4 regions of the Chryseobacterium sp. 14P4.3.2 genome follow, and region 1 is predicted to be linked to each of the others. Evidence: riboswitches for the same ligand, from Rfam matches in the RefSeq annotation. Region 1 holds a riboswitch; each other region holds the start of a gene.
The links. Region 1 has a riboswitch for cobalamin ahead of AC27VX_RS15645 (acyl-CoA thioesterase). Riboswitches for the same ligand answer to the same signal wherever they lie in the genome.

Region 1 (3,182 bases):
AGGTATTGAAATAATTTAAAAAAGGAAAAGACACTGTTCATTGGCTGAGCAGTGTCTTTTTACAGATGATCTGTGGAATTTTTATTGAGTCAGTAATAAGAAATTGTCAGGATTTAATAAAATCCCTTTTTGGGAATAAAATCCGGACATACTGTTGTATACATAAAATCTCAGTTCGAAATTCTTATAAGAAGTATCAAGTTTAAACTTTACTTCTTTCCCATCTTTAGACCAAACCGGATTTTTAACGACAATAATCGTATTGCTGGTTTGTTTTTTATCTATGTATTCGAATAATCTCAACTGGAGGGTAGATGTTTTTTTCATAGGCTCTGTGAATCGTAAAACCATATTGTTTAGATCCGCTTTTTCAAAGTCGCTGTTGTTGGCATCTAATACAGATGGCTGGGAGATTTTTGGTCCTATTTTCTTTGTCCACTGTAACAATGGAGTATATAATTTTTCCAGACTCTTATTTTTTTTATAAAGCTCTATCACTTTCTCAGAAAATAAATTCTGAGCAATAAACCCACGTCGGATATTGACTTTATGATAGATCATAGAGAGACTGTCAGTTTTTTCTTTCGGGAATTTTTCTCTGATAAATAAGTCGTAAACAGCCCATGTCATATATTCATTGAATGAGCTTATACCAGGATATCCTGATTTTTTATCCCAATTGTTCAAGTTGAAGGCCGCTGTTATTTCCTTTGAATATTGATCTGAGATAGGGTTAACATAGCCATGATCAATTTCTGAAAATACAGTATGATTATCAAGAATTCTTCGTGCAATGTTATTTTTTAAATTTCCACGGATAAGATCTTCTCCGATATCAGGAAAATCAACGGTTAATGAACTATTGATATCTCTATGACAATTTTGTCCACCTACTAAAGGAGAGATTGCTATGACATAGTTTTTGGTATTTTCAGCGGTTACTTTGCCGACAATTTTGTCCAAAAAAGCATAGGTATCATTGATGTAATAATACTCTTTATAATTGTTGATTAAGGTATTGTAAAACTGTTGATGGTCTTTAAAAAAAGCCCTGTAATTCGACTTTTTTACAAAATCATTTATTAATTCAATATTTTCATCTACTTCTTTTGGTCCAAATGAATTGAAAGGATAGTCTCTTTTGAGTATTCCTTTTTCGTCAAATGAAAAAGCATAAAAATCAGTTCGGAAACCCAGAAATTTCTTCCAGTCACTTCGCGAGTAATTTACTTTTTGTAACAACGGGTGATCTTTTACGGGCTTAAAATAAGTCATGATCTCATCATAATACGGAGGAATCTTCTGAACATCATAAGGATCTGTTTGGCCATATTCTGTAAGTGCTAAAATAATATTTCCCAATTCGTAACTTTCCGGAAGTTCAATTTTGACATTTTTTTGTGCTGCTATGGAAACAGAAAGGATAAGGGCGATGATTAAGATAAGTTTTTTCATTGAATAAGGTTTTTCGTTTTTAGTAGCAGAAAAACATTTTTTTATTTTTTTTCCTGGGCTGGCTAAATTAAGTAAAAAAACAAACGAATTCACTGAATTTTTTGGTGATGATATTGTAAGGTAAAAAAGTTTCGGCGGCCTTTGGCCGCCCGAAACTTTTTTATGAATTATAGAATCTGAATTGGTTTTTTGAATTCGTCAATTGCTACAAATGTAAAATCACCAACGATTGCTTTTTCTCTTTCATAAGAATACATCTGTTCTGTGTAGATCTCAACATTTACCTTCATACTCGTTTTTCCAACATAGGAAACTCTTCCGATCAGCTCTACAATAGTTCCTGCCGGGATAGGTTTCTTAAAATCGATCTTGTCACTGCTTACCGTTACCACTCTTTTTCTTGCAAAACGTGTTGCTGTGATAAAAGCTACTTCATCCATCAACTGCATGGCAGTACCTCCGAAAAGGGTATCATAATGATTGGTTGTGTTTGGGAAAACCGCTTTAAAGATTCTGGTTTCGGATGTTTCAATTCTTTCTTCTGTCGTCATATTTCATTATTAATTAAAGCGAAATGAAATCGTATCAAAACAACAGAATAATGACAGGAACCTTGGAAATTCCCGAAACAATCCATCAGATCAATAAAACTTCATATCGCGAAAGTTTTTTGTTTAAGAAATAGGCAGGTCTCCTGACTTGTAACATCTTTTATCTCCTTCCCATGCCCCGCACAGTGGATCTTTGATAAAGATTACAGTTACTTACAGTTGCGCGACAGTCCGTGATTTTCACACGGTTCCCTTTTAATTTGCGGTTAGGCAAAACCAGTTTCTATGATGAATAAGTATTACACTTTTTCGGGTGCAAAAATAATGAATTTATTCCGGATTATGATAAATAATCTGACTGATTACTCTTCCCTTCTTAATGGTCCAAAGGGTTGTATATCTGTTTTCTCCTGTACCATTGATCATATAAAGGAAAATATTGTCAGTGTCAAGAGAAGTTACTCCTACATTATCAAAATCCATTGTGGGCTGGAACATATTTTTGATAGCTTCTCTTACAAAAACAGAGCCTCTTCCGGGTTGCTGTACTCTGATAGACTTTATCTCCGTCATTCCTTCAGGGAGATCATTCCCAATTCCCCATGGCTTTACTTTATCTATGGTAAGGAGTTTCCCATCTGCATCTTTTTCCTTTTTACGGTAACCAGCATTGGAAGGATAAACATCAATGACTACTTTACTTCTTTGAGCGGTAGGGATTTTCGGATCAGAATTGTCCGTGAAGATAAGGGATCTTCCGTTTTTAGATTTAGAGGGAGTATAAGCCGGAAGCTGATCAATATAAGCAATACGTTCCTTATTTACCATTCCTTCTTTATCCAACGTTTCATAACGTACAAATGGCTTGTCATCATCCTGTTTTTCAGGATATTTGATCCAGATCCATTCGGTTTCTCCTGGAGCAGGTTTTACATAAACAAACACATCCCCTTTGCGCATACGTATTTTATCTACAATTTTTCTGTAATTGTCTTTATGCACCCTTACGTTGGCGTATCCTTCTTCAGCTTTTACAACGCCGAAAGGAACTTTATTCTGACCTTTAACGAAGGCTAGAGAAAAAATACTAAAAGCGGACAGATAAAATGCTTTGTTTATGAAAGTCATCATGAAAATTTTTTGATCCTTCAAATATATAAATTAAATACTTTTCGA
Region 2 (3,182 bases), on a different contig from region 1:
TTTCTGCTGAAGGTAAGTTTCGGGAATAAAACTTTAATTTAATTATATCATGAGAAAAATCTATTTTTTTTTCTTACTGCTTATCATGCAGTCCATGTCGGCCCAATTTACAGAAAGTGACATTAAATTCTGGATAGGAACCGGTTCCAAAAAAGCTTATTTCATTGCTGATTTTAATGATAACAATACTCCTACGTCTTATGCATGGGGATATCGTTTTGATTCTAATGACTTAACAATGGAAGACCTTATCAATGCTATTGCTAATGTAGAGCCTAAGATAGAGGTTGAAATTCCTTCCGGGTTTCTTTACAGTTTAAACTACAATCATCATACACCAAGTCTTGATGATTATTGGTCTACCTGGTCAGGATTAACCTCAGAAAATTTATCATTCAATAACGGAGTAAATAATGACCTTTTGATTGACGGAAAATGGTATGGAATCTCCTATGGTTTTGATCCGCCTTCCAAGCCTTCCGCTCCTGTCCCTGCCTACAGTTCAAAGTGGTACAGTTCTTCTCAGATTACCAACTGGATAGGAACCGGAAGTAATAAAAGTCTGGTAGTAATTGACTTTGGGACAGATAGCACAAACGGAAATGCTGACTCTTTTGTATTCGGAATTCAATATAACGGAACAATAACTGCGGAGCAGGCTTTACAGTTAATTCAGTCACAGACTTCTTATTTCAGTTTTACATCTACCAGTAATCAGGTTTCCAGTCTTTCACTGAATAACTTCACCGGAAACCCTTCCGCACCAAACAGCTGGAAATTATATAAAGGAAATGACCTTTCAAGCTGGCAGGCAAAAACCAATTTATCTCAAATTCAGCTGAATAACAATGACTGGCTAGGTTTAAGTTTCGGACAAAGAAGACCAATTACTCCGGCAGAATCATTTTCTACATTGGGTGTTTCCAGCGTCAATAAGAAAAAATTCGGTATCTATCCTAATCCGGCAAGTGACTTCATTCAAATTGATAGTCCTGAGAATGTGAAGGAAGTGAATATCTATTCTGCTACAGGGCAGAAAGTATTAACTTCCCAAGCAACAAAGATTAATATCCGGTCTTTGAGTTCAGGAGTTTATTTTGTTGAGATAAAAACTTCTGCCAATTCAACCATTCATAAGATAGTAAAGAAATAGGAAAAAAAATATTTTCCCGGCCACGACTGGTAACTTTTTTTAAGTGCAGTGGTGTCAAAACACGAGACTTTCTCAATTTTTGAGAAGGTCTTTTTTCGTCACGGGATTCCATTTTAACGACCGAAATTGTAAAATGAATTCAATATAAACTATAAAGCTCCTAATTTTAATTCTGAAAAACCAACAATAAAGGTAGATTACTTATCAATTTGATAAAATATCTTTTTGAATAATTTATTAAATTCCATAAAAGACTTGAAATCAGGTACAATTCACAAAAAAACACCTATTAATTTATATGATATATTTGCAGCGTTTTTAAGGTTGAACATTGTTCATTAATAGGGAATCAGGTGAGAATAAATATTCGAATCCTGAGCTGTTCCCGCAACTGTAAACTAATCTACTTATAGCCTTTAATACCACTGGATAAAAATCCGGGAAGGCGGCTATAAGATGTAAGCCAGGAGACCTGCCTTAAATTAATTTCAACTTTCGGGAATAAAAGTTTGTGAAAGAAAAATCTAAACAGATTTTTTCATGAATGTTTTGTCCTGTGGTGAGGTTTCGGGAATAAAACTTTAATTTAATTATATCATGAAGAAAATCTATTTTCTTATTCTTGCGTTTGTACTCTCTTTTGCAAATGCGCAAACTGAAGGGGTCCTGGTACTCAACGAAGGCGGTGCCGGAAGCAATAATGCTGAAATATCGCTGATCTCCAATCAATCGGTTGTGACCAACAACTATTTTAAAATCAATAACAATAATGCAACACTGGGCGATACCGCACAAGACATTAAAATTTTTGGTGACAAAATTTTTGTGGTTTTAAACATTTCCAACCAAATAAAGGTCATCAACAAATCTGACTTTTCTTTGATTACCACGATTTCAAACAACCTGGACAATCCAAGATACATTGCTTTTAGCGGAGATAAATTCTATGTAACCAACTGGGGAGGAACAGGTTCTGTCAATAATTATGTAGCGGTTTACAATCTCAACACGTATTCTCATGAAGCAAATATTGCTGTAGGGTCGGGACCTGAAAAAATTTACAGTAAAGACGATAAGCTTTATGTTTTATTAAAGGGAGGTTTTGGAATCAATCAGTATATGGATGTTATCAATACTTCTACCAATTCGGTTATCTCAGAAGTAAATGTAGGAGATTTTCCACACAGTATTTTTGAAAAAAACAACCTTCTTTACATCATGAGTTCCGGAAATCCTTATACTCCTAATTCTTTTGGAACTTTTACGGTTTACAATACAACAAGCCAAAGTATCGTTTCCAGCACAGCACTTCCTGCAGGGACAAAACCAGCTTATATGGATACAGACGGTACGAATATTTATTATATGAAAGATGCGTCAATTTATAAAACATCTATTGCGGCTCCTTCTTTTTCAACAAATGCAATTGCAAGTGCACCTATTCCTATAAATAGTTATGGTACGGCCTATGGGTTTAATATTGTTAATAATAAAATTTATGTTGCTGACCCTAAGGGATATGTTGCACCGGGAAAAATTTACACTTATGATTTGCAGGGAACCTTAGAAAATACTTTTACAGTGAGTCTGCTTCCTAATCAAATCATTGCTTATAATAGTGCATCACCATCTCTTTCTACAGCTGAAAATACAAAAGCTTCTAAATTGTCATTATATCCGAATCCTGCAAGTGACAAATTCTTTGTACAAGGTTTAAATACCGGAAATATTCAGATTTATGATACTGCCGGAAGAATGATCATCAACACGCAGTATACTCAAAACGGTATTGATGTAAGTACTCTATCTAAAGGCAATTATATTGTAAAAATCACAGATAAGAATAATAATTTCACTGAAAAACTAATCATTAAATAATTCTTCAATGCAAAAATTATTAAGTCTTTTATGTACACTTATTGTGGGACTGTGCCTTGCGCAGTTTACTGCAAATGATGTAAAATTTTTCGTGGGAACAGGTTCTCAAACTGCCTATTTTGTAGCAGATTTCAAAGATGGAACTGATGAC
Region 3 (3,182 bases), on a different contig from region 1:
CACTGGGGGCCTTTATTACTTCACAGGAAGGCGCCTGCCCGGAATATACTTTAAAAGATTTTAAAAGATTTAAAAACCGTTATCCCGTTACTGCTCTCAGCTAAGGTTCAAAACATGAACTCAAACATTACAACCGGAACAGCTAAAGGAATACTGATCCTTTAGCTGTTCTTATTTTATTGGAAAAATATTTTTTGTATCTTGGTTATTTATACTGTTGGATGTTTTAGCTCAACAATTTAGTATAAATTTCGTAACCTTTAAATCTAAATAACCAATAGAAAATAAACTGAATGAGTTAAACAATCAGGAACTGATAGAAAGAGCGAAAAAAGCCAGTTCAAACAAAATAATGAATGCAGTGATAGTAGGGTTTATGGCTGGTATTTCTATTTACAGTACAGTGAAAAATGGTTTTGGATTCTTTACATGTTTACCTGTTGTTTTTATTCCTTTTGTCATAAATTCAAAAAAAATCGACCGGGAATTACAGGAAGAGCTAAAATCTAGAGATTTAAAATAAAATAATATTTTCGCTTGTTGAAAGTGGTAAAAAATAAGTTTCGGCCCATTGCTTTTAGCAATGGGCCGAAACTTATTTTAAAGTAAAATGTCTTACGATAAAGTCTCTGAAAATACAATTTCAGTAAAGTTTTCAGTAAAAATTTCAGACACTCAATACGGATTTTACCTATGCGAAAATTTCAGAAAATACTTTTGTAAAAAAGGGCAAAAATTTCCTTGAAAACATCTGTTATTTGTGAATGTCAAGCAAAGGTAAAATAAGGTTTTTATTTAGGTTGGTTTAATATTTTACCGTCATATCTTATGAATTTAGTAACGAAAAATTAATGTTATTGCCTAAATTGTAATGTTTGAATTGTTAATTGTGTTTTTTTAAATGATACATTTACAGTTGATTAGCTTGGAATAATTATTGTTTGCATAAAATCTCTTGGTCATTTTCATAAAATACTTATATTTACCACCAAGGAGTTCTTAACACCTTCTTTATCAACCGAAAATGGTTACACTTAGCTGTGTATTAAAAGGGAATCGTGTGCAAATCACGAACTGTCGCGCAACTGTAAGTAACGGATAAGGTTTTTATCAAAATAAAGGTCCACTGTATACCCGGTATATGGGAAGGACGATAAAAACTGTTACAAGTCAGGAGACCTGCCTATTTCGAATTGACGATGCTTTCGCGGTCTGAAGCTTATAGTCAGGTATGATACGATATGGATAACATTTTGGTCAAAAATCTTTGTCAGGTCATGTTATTTTGTGATACAAATAGGTAATGGAGCAGTATGCTTTTTCATTATGCTATCGTTCACCGTATTTTCCTTTTCCATAGTTTTCTTTCCCAAAGGTATTGTGAAGTTTATCAGGAACTTTTTATTAATCAACATAAAAAGTTAAAAAGTGTATCTATCCGATCTCGATTATTTATGCAGGAGCAGCAGACTTGGAAACAAACAGGTTTGCAGGAACTTAATTATTCAAAATTCCGAATTTCGGAAAACGGAGAGCATTACTTTGCTTCTCTTCCGTTCATTACTTTTTATCGCCCAATCATTGGATAGAGCTGCTTACTGCAATGTTTGTCTATTGTCTTCTACGAACAAATTTCAACTAAACAATAAATATTATAATGACTAAAAGTGAAAGTTTGAAGTCTCCCGGTATGAAATTTCGGGAGGCCATGGAAAAAGAAAGTCCTCTTCAGATTGTTGGAACTATTAATGCCAATCATGCGTTACTCGCACAGCAGGCTGGCTTCAATGCTATTTATCTTTCCGGTGGAGGTGTGGCGGCAGGTTCTTTAGGAATTCCGGATCTGGGAATTACGACGCTGGAAGATGTTTTAATAGACGTTCAGCGTATTACCAATGTTTGCGACCTCCCGTTAATGGTAGATGTAGACACTGGATTTGGTCCTTCTGCATTTAATGTGGCAAGAACGGTGAAATCATTGATCAAGGCCGGAGCAGCCGCATTACATATTGAAGATCAGGTAGGTGCAAAGCGCTGCGGACACCGCCCTGGAAAGGAAGTGGTAAGCAAAGAAGAAATGGTAGACAGACTGAAGGCTGCTGCGGATGCCCGTAGTGATGATAATTTTGTAATTGGCGCCAGAACAGATGCTTTCGCTAATGAAGGTCTTGAAAAGACACTGGAAAGAGCAGTAGCTTACAAAGAGGCCGGAGCAGATTTTATTTTTGCAGAAGCCGTTCCGGACATAACCTTTTATCAAAAATTTGTTGATGCCACAGGAATCACAGTATTAGCCAATATAACAGAATTCGGAATGATTGAAATGTATACTGTAGAAGAATTGAAAAATGCAGGGGTAGGGTTGATCCTTTATCCTCTTTCTGCGTTCCGTGCGGCTAACAAAGCAGCTCAGAATGTATACGAACATCTCCGCAAAGAAGGCACACAAGCCAATGTACTGGATACGATGCAAACAAGGGAAGAGCTCTATAAAAGCATCGGATATTATAATTACGAACAAAAATTAGATAACCTTTTTAAACAAAATAATTGATATGTCAACGAGCACCGAACCAACATTTAAACCTAAAAAGAGCGTCGCTCTTTCGGGGGTCACAGCAGGGAATACAGCGCTTTGTAGTGTAGGAAAGAGCGGAAACGATCTTCACTACAGAGGATATGATATTCTGGATCTGGCAGAAAAAACAGAGTTTGAGGAAGTTGCTTATCTTCTGATATACGGCCAGCTGCCTACCGCCTCCCAGTTGAAAAACTATAAAGCAAAATTAAAGTCTCTAAGAGGATTGCCTCATTCTGTAAGAAATATTTTAAAGAGTATTCCCGCAGCAGCACACCCAATGGATGTCATGCGCTCAATGGTATCTGCAGTCGGAAGTATTCAGCCGGAAAAAGATGATCATAATATGGCAGGAGCAAGAGATATTGCGGACAAACTTCTGGCATCATTTAGCTCAGGGCTATTATATTGGTATCACTATACTCATAATGGTAAAGAAATCAATGTTGAAACAGATGATGACACTATTGGCGGGCATTTCTTACACCTGTTGCATGGCAAAAAAGCTCCTGATTCCTGGGTAAAGGCAATGGAAATATCTCTAAATCTTTATGCTGAGCACGAGTTTAATGCGTCCACTTTTACTGCGCGTGTCATTGCGGGA
Region 4 (3,182 bases), 150 kb from region 1:
GCTTCTACAGATTATGCCGGACACAAATTCGGGCCTAACTCTATTGAAGTGGAAGATGTTTATATCAGATTAGATCAGGATCTGGCAGAATTCTTTAATTATCTGGATTCAAAAGTTGGAAAAGGAGAGTATACTGTTTTCCTTTCTGCTGACCATGGTGGAGCACACTCTGTAGGATTCCTGAAAGAACATAAGATCCCGACAGGTTTCTTTGGAGAAGGAGCTCAGAAAGATCTTAACCAAAAACTGAAAGAGAAATTCGGAGCTGATAAATTAATCAATGCTATCGATAATTATCAGATCTATTTCGACAGAAAAGTATTGGCTGACAGTAAGCTTGAATTAGATGACGTAAGAAACTTCGCCGTTAAGGAGCTTGAAAAAGACCCTACTGTTTTATATGCCGTTTCTGTAGATAAAGTTCAGGAAGCAAGTATTCCGGAACCTATCAAACAAAGAATTATCAACGGAATCAACAGACAGAGAAGTGGTGATATTCAATTGATTTCTCATGACTCTATGCTTCCTCCATACTCTAAAACAGGAACTACACACAGTGTATGGAATTCTTATGATTCACATATTCCATTAATCTTTATGGGATGGGGAGTTAAGCAGGGAGAAAGTAATAAGGCTTATTATATGACCGATATTGCTCCTACTGTTTCTTCGTTACTTAAAATTCAGTTTCCAAGCGGAAATGTTGGAAATCCAATCACAGAGGTTATTGGTAAATAATTGAACAAAATGATTCGATCATATAGAACTGCCTTCATTTGAGGGCAGTTTTTTATTTTACTTATAAAGGTTAATTTACGCTTTAGGAGTGTTGTTCATCAAATCATTAGTAGAGATGATGTTTCGAATGGCTGTTTTTGATATTGAGAACAGTCATTTTACTTTTGTTTATTTTAAAGAAGAATCTATGGGAAAAGAAGCCGTGGTTTGCAGATTGGTTTTTTGGCTAATAGATATAAAAAGTTATCTTTGCAAAAATTTTGGTTTCCAGTATATTGGAATGAAAAGGGAATCGGGTGAAAGCCCCGGACTGTCCCCGCAACTGTAAATCGCAACTAAAAATTTCTGCAAGCAGCCACTGTATACAACGGGAAGGTGCAGAATGCGAAAGTCAGGAGACCTGCCAGAGTTATAACCAAAAAACATATTGCTTTCGGAGGAAAAGTAAAATAATATGGATATAAAAAGATCTTTAGCACTGCTTTTTTCATCTTATGGCTGTTTTCTTTTCGGACAAGAGAAAGCCATTGATACTATTTACATCTTCGACAACCAGATGAACAGGGTAAAACTCTTTCATCCGGTGAAAACCATTACAGCCGAAGATACAGAGAAAAATTCTACTAACCTTTCAGAACTGCTCAGGTTTCAATCTCAGGTTTATATTAAAGAAAATGGACGTGGGGCTGTTTCTTCACCTTCTTTCAGAGGAACCACCGCACAGCAGACCGCCTTTGTATGGAACGGAATTAATATCAATTCCAACTTTCTGGGACAAGGAGATATCAACAATATGCCGCTGTTCGGGTATGATCAGATCGGAATAAAAGCCGGTGGTGGAAGTGTGGTATACGGAAGTGGGGCTATCGGAGGAAGTATTCATATGAACAATACTCTTGATTTTAATAAGGGATTTCATGGGGGACTATTTTCAGAGGTGGCTTCTTTTAATACGTTTAATAACTTTGTTAAAGGATCTTACAGCAATGACAGGTTCAGCTTTAAAGCTTCGGGAAATTACTCAGTAAGTGAAAATGATTATAAGGTAAGCGACCTTAATTATATCAACAGGAACGGAAATTACTACAATACTACATTTAATGCAGGAGCTTCCTATAAAATAACTGATGAGCATAAAGTTTCGTGGCAAAGCCAGTTTTTTGACTCTTCACAGCATTATCCTATCTATGAAGAAACAGAAACGAAAACGAAATATAAAAGCCAGAGTGTAAGAAGCCTTATCTCATGGGACTGGAATAAAACAAAATTCAGCAACTCTTTCAAAACTGCTTATACAGAAGAAAATTTTCAGTATTTTGGAGCTTTGGATCTGCCTAAATCCAGTGGTGGTACAGGAAAAAACTATATTTTGAAAAATGATTTCAATTATTTTCTGAATTCAAAGTGGAATATTAATCTTATAGGAGAATTTCAGGTCAATAAAGGAGAAGGTTATAAAAGTGGAATAGGGGATGTAAGCAGAAATGTAGGTTCAGTTTCCGCATTGTTAAGATATTTCGCAACAAAGGACCTGCGTTTTGAAAGTGGGTTTAAAAAAGATTTTGTGGAAGATATCAATTCTCCGGTTCTGTATTCTTTCTCCGGAAAATGGGATACTTCAAAATGGTATAATGTAGGGCTTAATTTATCCAAGAATTTCAGATATCCGTCATTTAATGATATCTATTATGAGCCGGGCGGGAATAAGGATCTGAGACCGGAAACCTCTGTTCAGGTAGATATGAACCACGAGTTTAAAGTGAAGAATTTTAAACTTACCGTTTCCCCTTATTACATGGGAGTGACCGATCTTATTGTATGGCTGCCTACAGCTCTTGGGTATTGGCAGGCTTTCAACGTTAATAAATCCGAATCATATGGATTGGAATCTCAATTGTCTTTTAATAAACAATTGGGGAATCATAAGATTGGGCTGAATGCCGGGTATTATTACACGAGATCGATTGATAAGGAAACCCATAAACAGCGACCGTACGTTCCAATGCACAGAGCAACAGCAAATGTAGATTATGAGTATAGCTTCCTTAAATTCTTTGCACAGGGACTATTCAATGGGATTACTTATATAACAGGTGATGAAGACAGGAAAACAGCAATTGATCCTTATTTTATTTTAAATACCGGTATTTCGGCGACGGTTTCCAAAAGATATACCTTAGGAGTTAAAGTCAATAATGTAACAAATACCTATTATAAAACAGTTTCTTTCTACCCTTTGCCTAAAAGGAACTACAGCGTTTACGCGGCAATAAATTTTTAAAAATTAAAATTAATATATTATGAGAATAACCAGAATTTTAACAGTGCTATTTGCATTTGTACTATTGTTTAACATTTCTTGTAGCAGTGACAATGAAAGTTATGAAATTTCGCCAATCACGTATCAGGATGGGTATTTTATTTCTAACGAAGGAAACTTTAAA

Region 2: linked by a shared signal. The riboswitch ahead of AC27VX_RS08270 (T9SS type A sorting domain-containing protein) and the one ahead of AC27VX_RS15645 (acyl-CoA thioesterase) in region 1 are both predicted to bind cobalamin.
Region 3: linked by a shared signal. The riboswitch ahead of prpB (methylisocitrate lyase) and the one ahead of AC27VX_RS15645 (acyl-CoA thioesterase) in region 1 are both predicted to bind cobalamin.
Region 4: linked by a shared signal. The riboswitch ahead of AC27VX_RS14970 (TonB-dependent receptor plug domain-containing protein) and the one ahead of AC27VX_RS15645 (acyl-CoA thioesterase) in region 1 are both predicted to bind cobalamin.

What each region holds. Positions count from the first base shown of each region.
Region 1 is NZ_JBYOKO010000010.1:158,780-161,961, forward strand. Features, by position in the region: gene AC27VX_RS15635 (HD domain-containing protein) at 1-14, shown strand, start outside; gene AC27VX_RS15640 (hypothetical protein) at 82-1,455, opposite strand; gene AC27VX_RS15645 (acyl-CoA thioesterase) at 1,623-2,006, opposite strand; cobalamin riboswitch at 2,123-2,302, opposite strand; gene AC27VX_RS15650 (hypothetical protein) at 2,337-3,137, opposite strand.
Region 2 is NZ_JBYOKO010000004.1:114,668-117,849, forward strand. Features, by position in the region: gene AC27VX_RS08265 (T9SS type A sorting domain-containing protein) at 50-1,153, shown strand; cobalamin riboswitch at 1,458-1,647, shown strand; gene AC27VX_RS08270 (T9SS type A sorting domain-containing protein) at 1,751-3,031, shown strand; gene AC27VX_RS08275 (T9SS type A sorting domain-containing protein) at 3,039-3,182, shown strand, end outside.
Region 3 is NZ_JBYOKO010000003.1:33,098-36,279, forward strand. Features, by position in the region: gene AC27VX_RS05840 (carbohydrate kinase family protein) at 1-104, shown strand, start outside; cobalamin riboswitch at 1,009-1,201, shown strand; gene prpB (methylisocitrate lyase) at 1,658-2,554, shown strand; gene prpC (bifunctional 2-methylcitrate synthase/citrate synthase) at 2,556-3,182, shown strand, end outside.
Region 4 is NZ_JBYOKO010000010.1:4,711-7,892, forward strand. Features, by position in the region: gene pafA (alkaline phosphatase PafA) at 1-738, shown strand, start outside; cobalamin riboswitch at 983-1,160, shown strand; gene AC27VX_RS14970 (TonB-dependent receptor plug domain-containing protein) at 1,193-3,019, shown strand; gene AC27VX_RS14975 (YncE family protein) at 3,039-3,182, shown strand, end outside.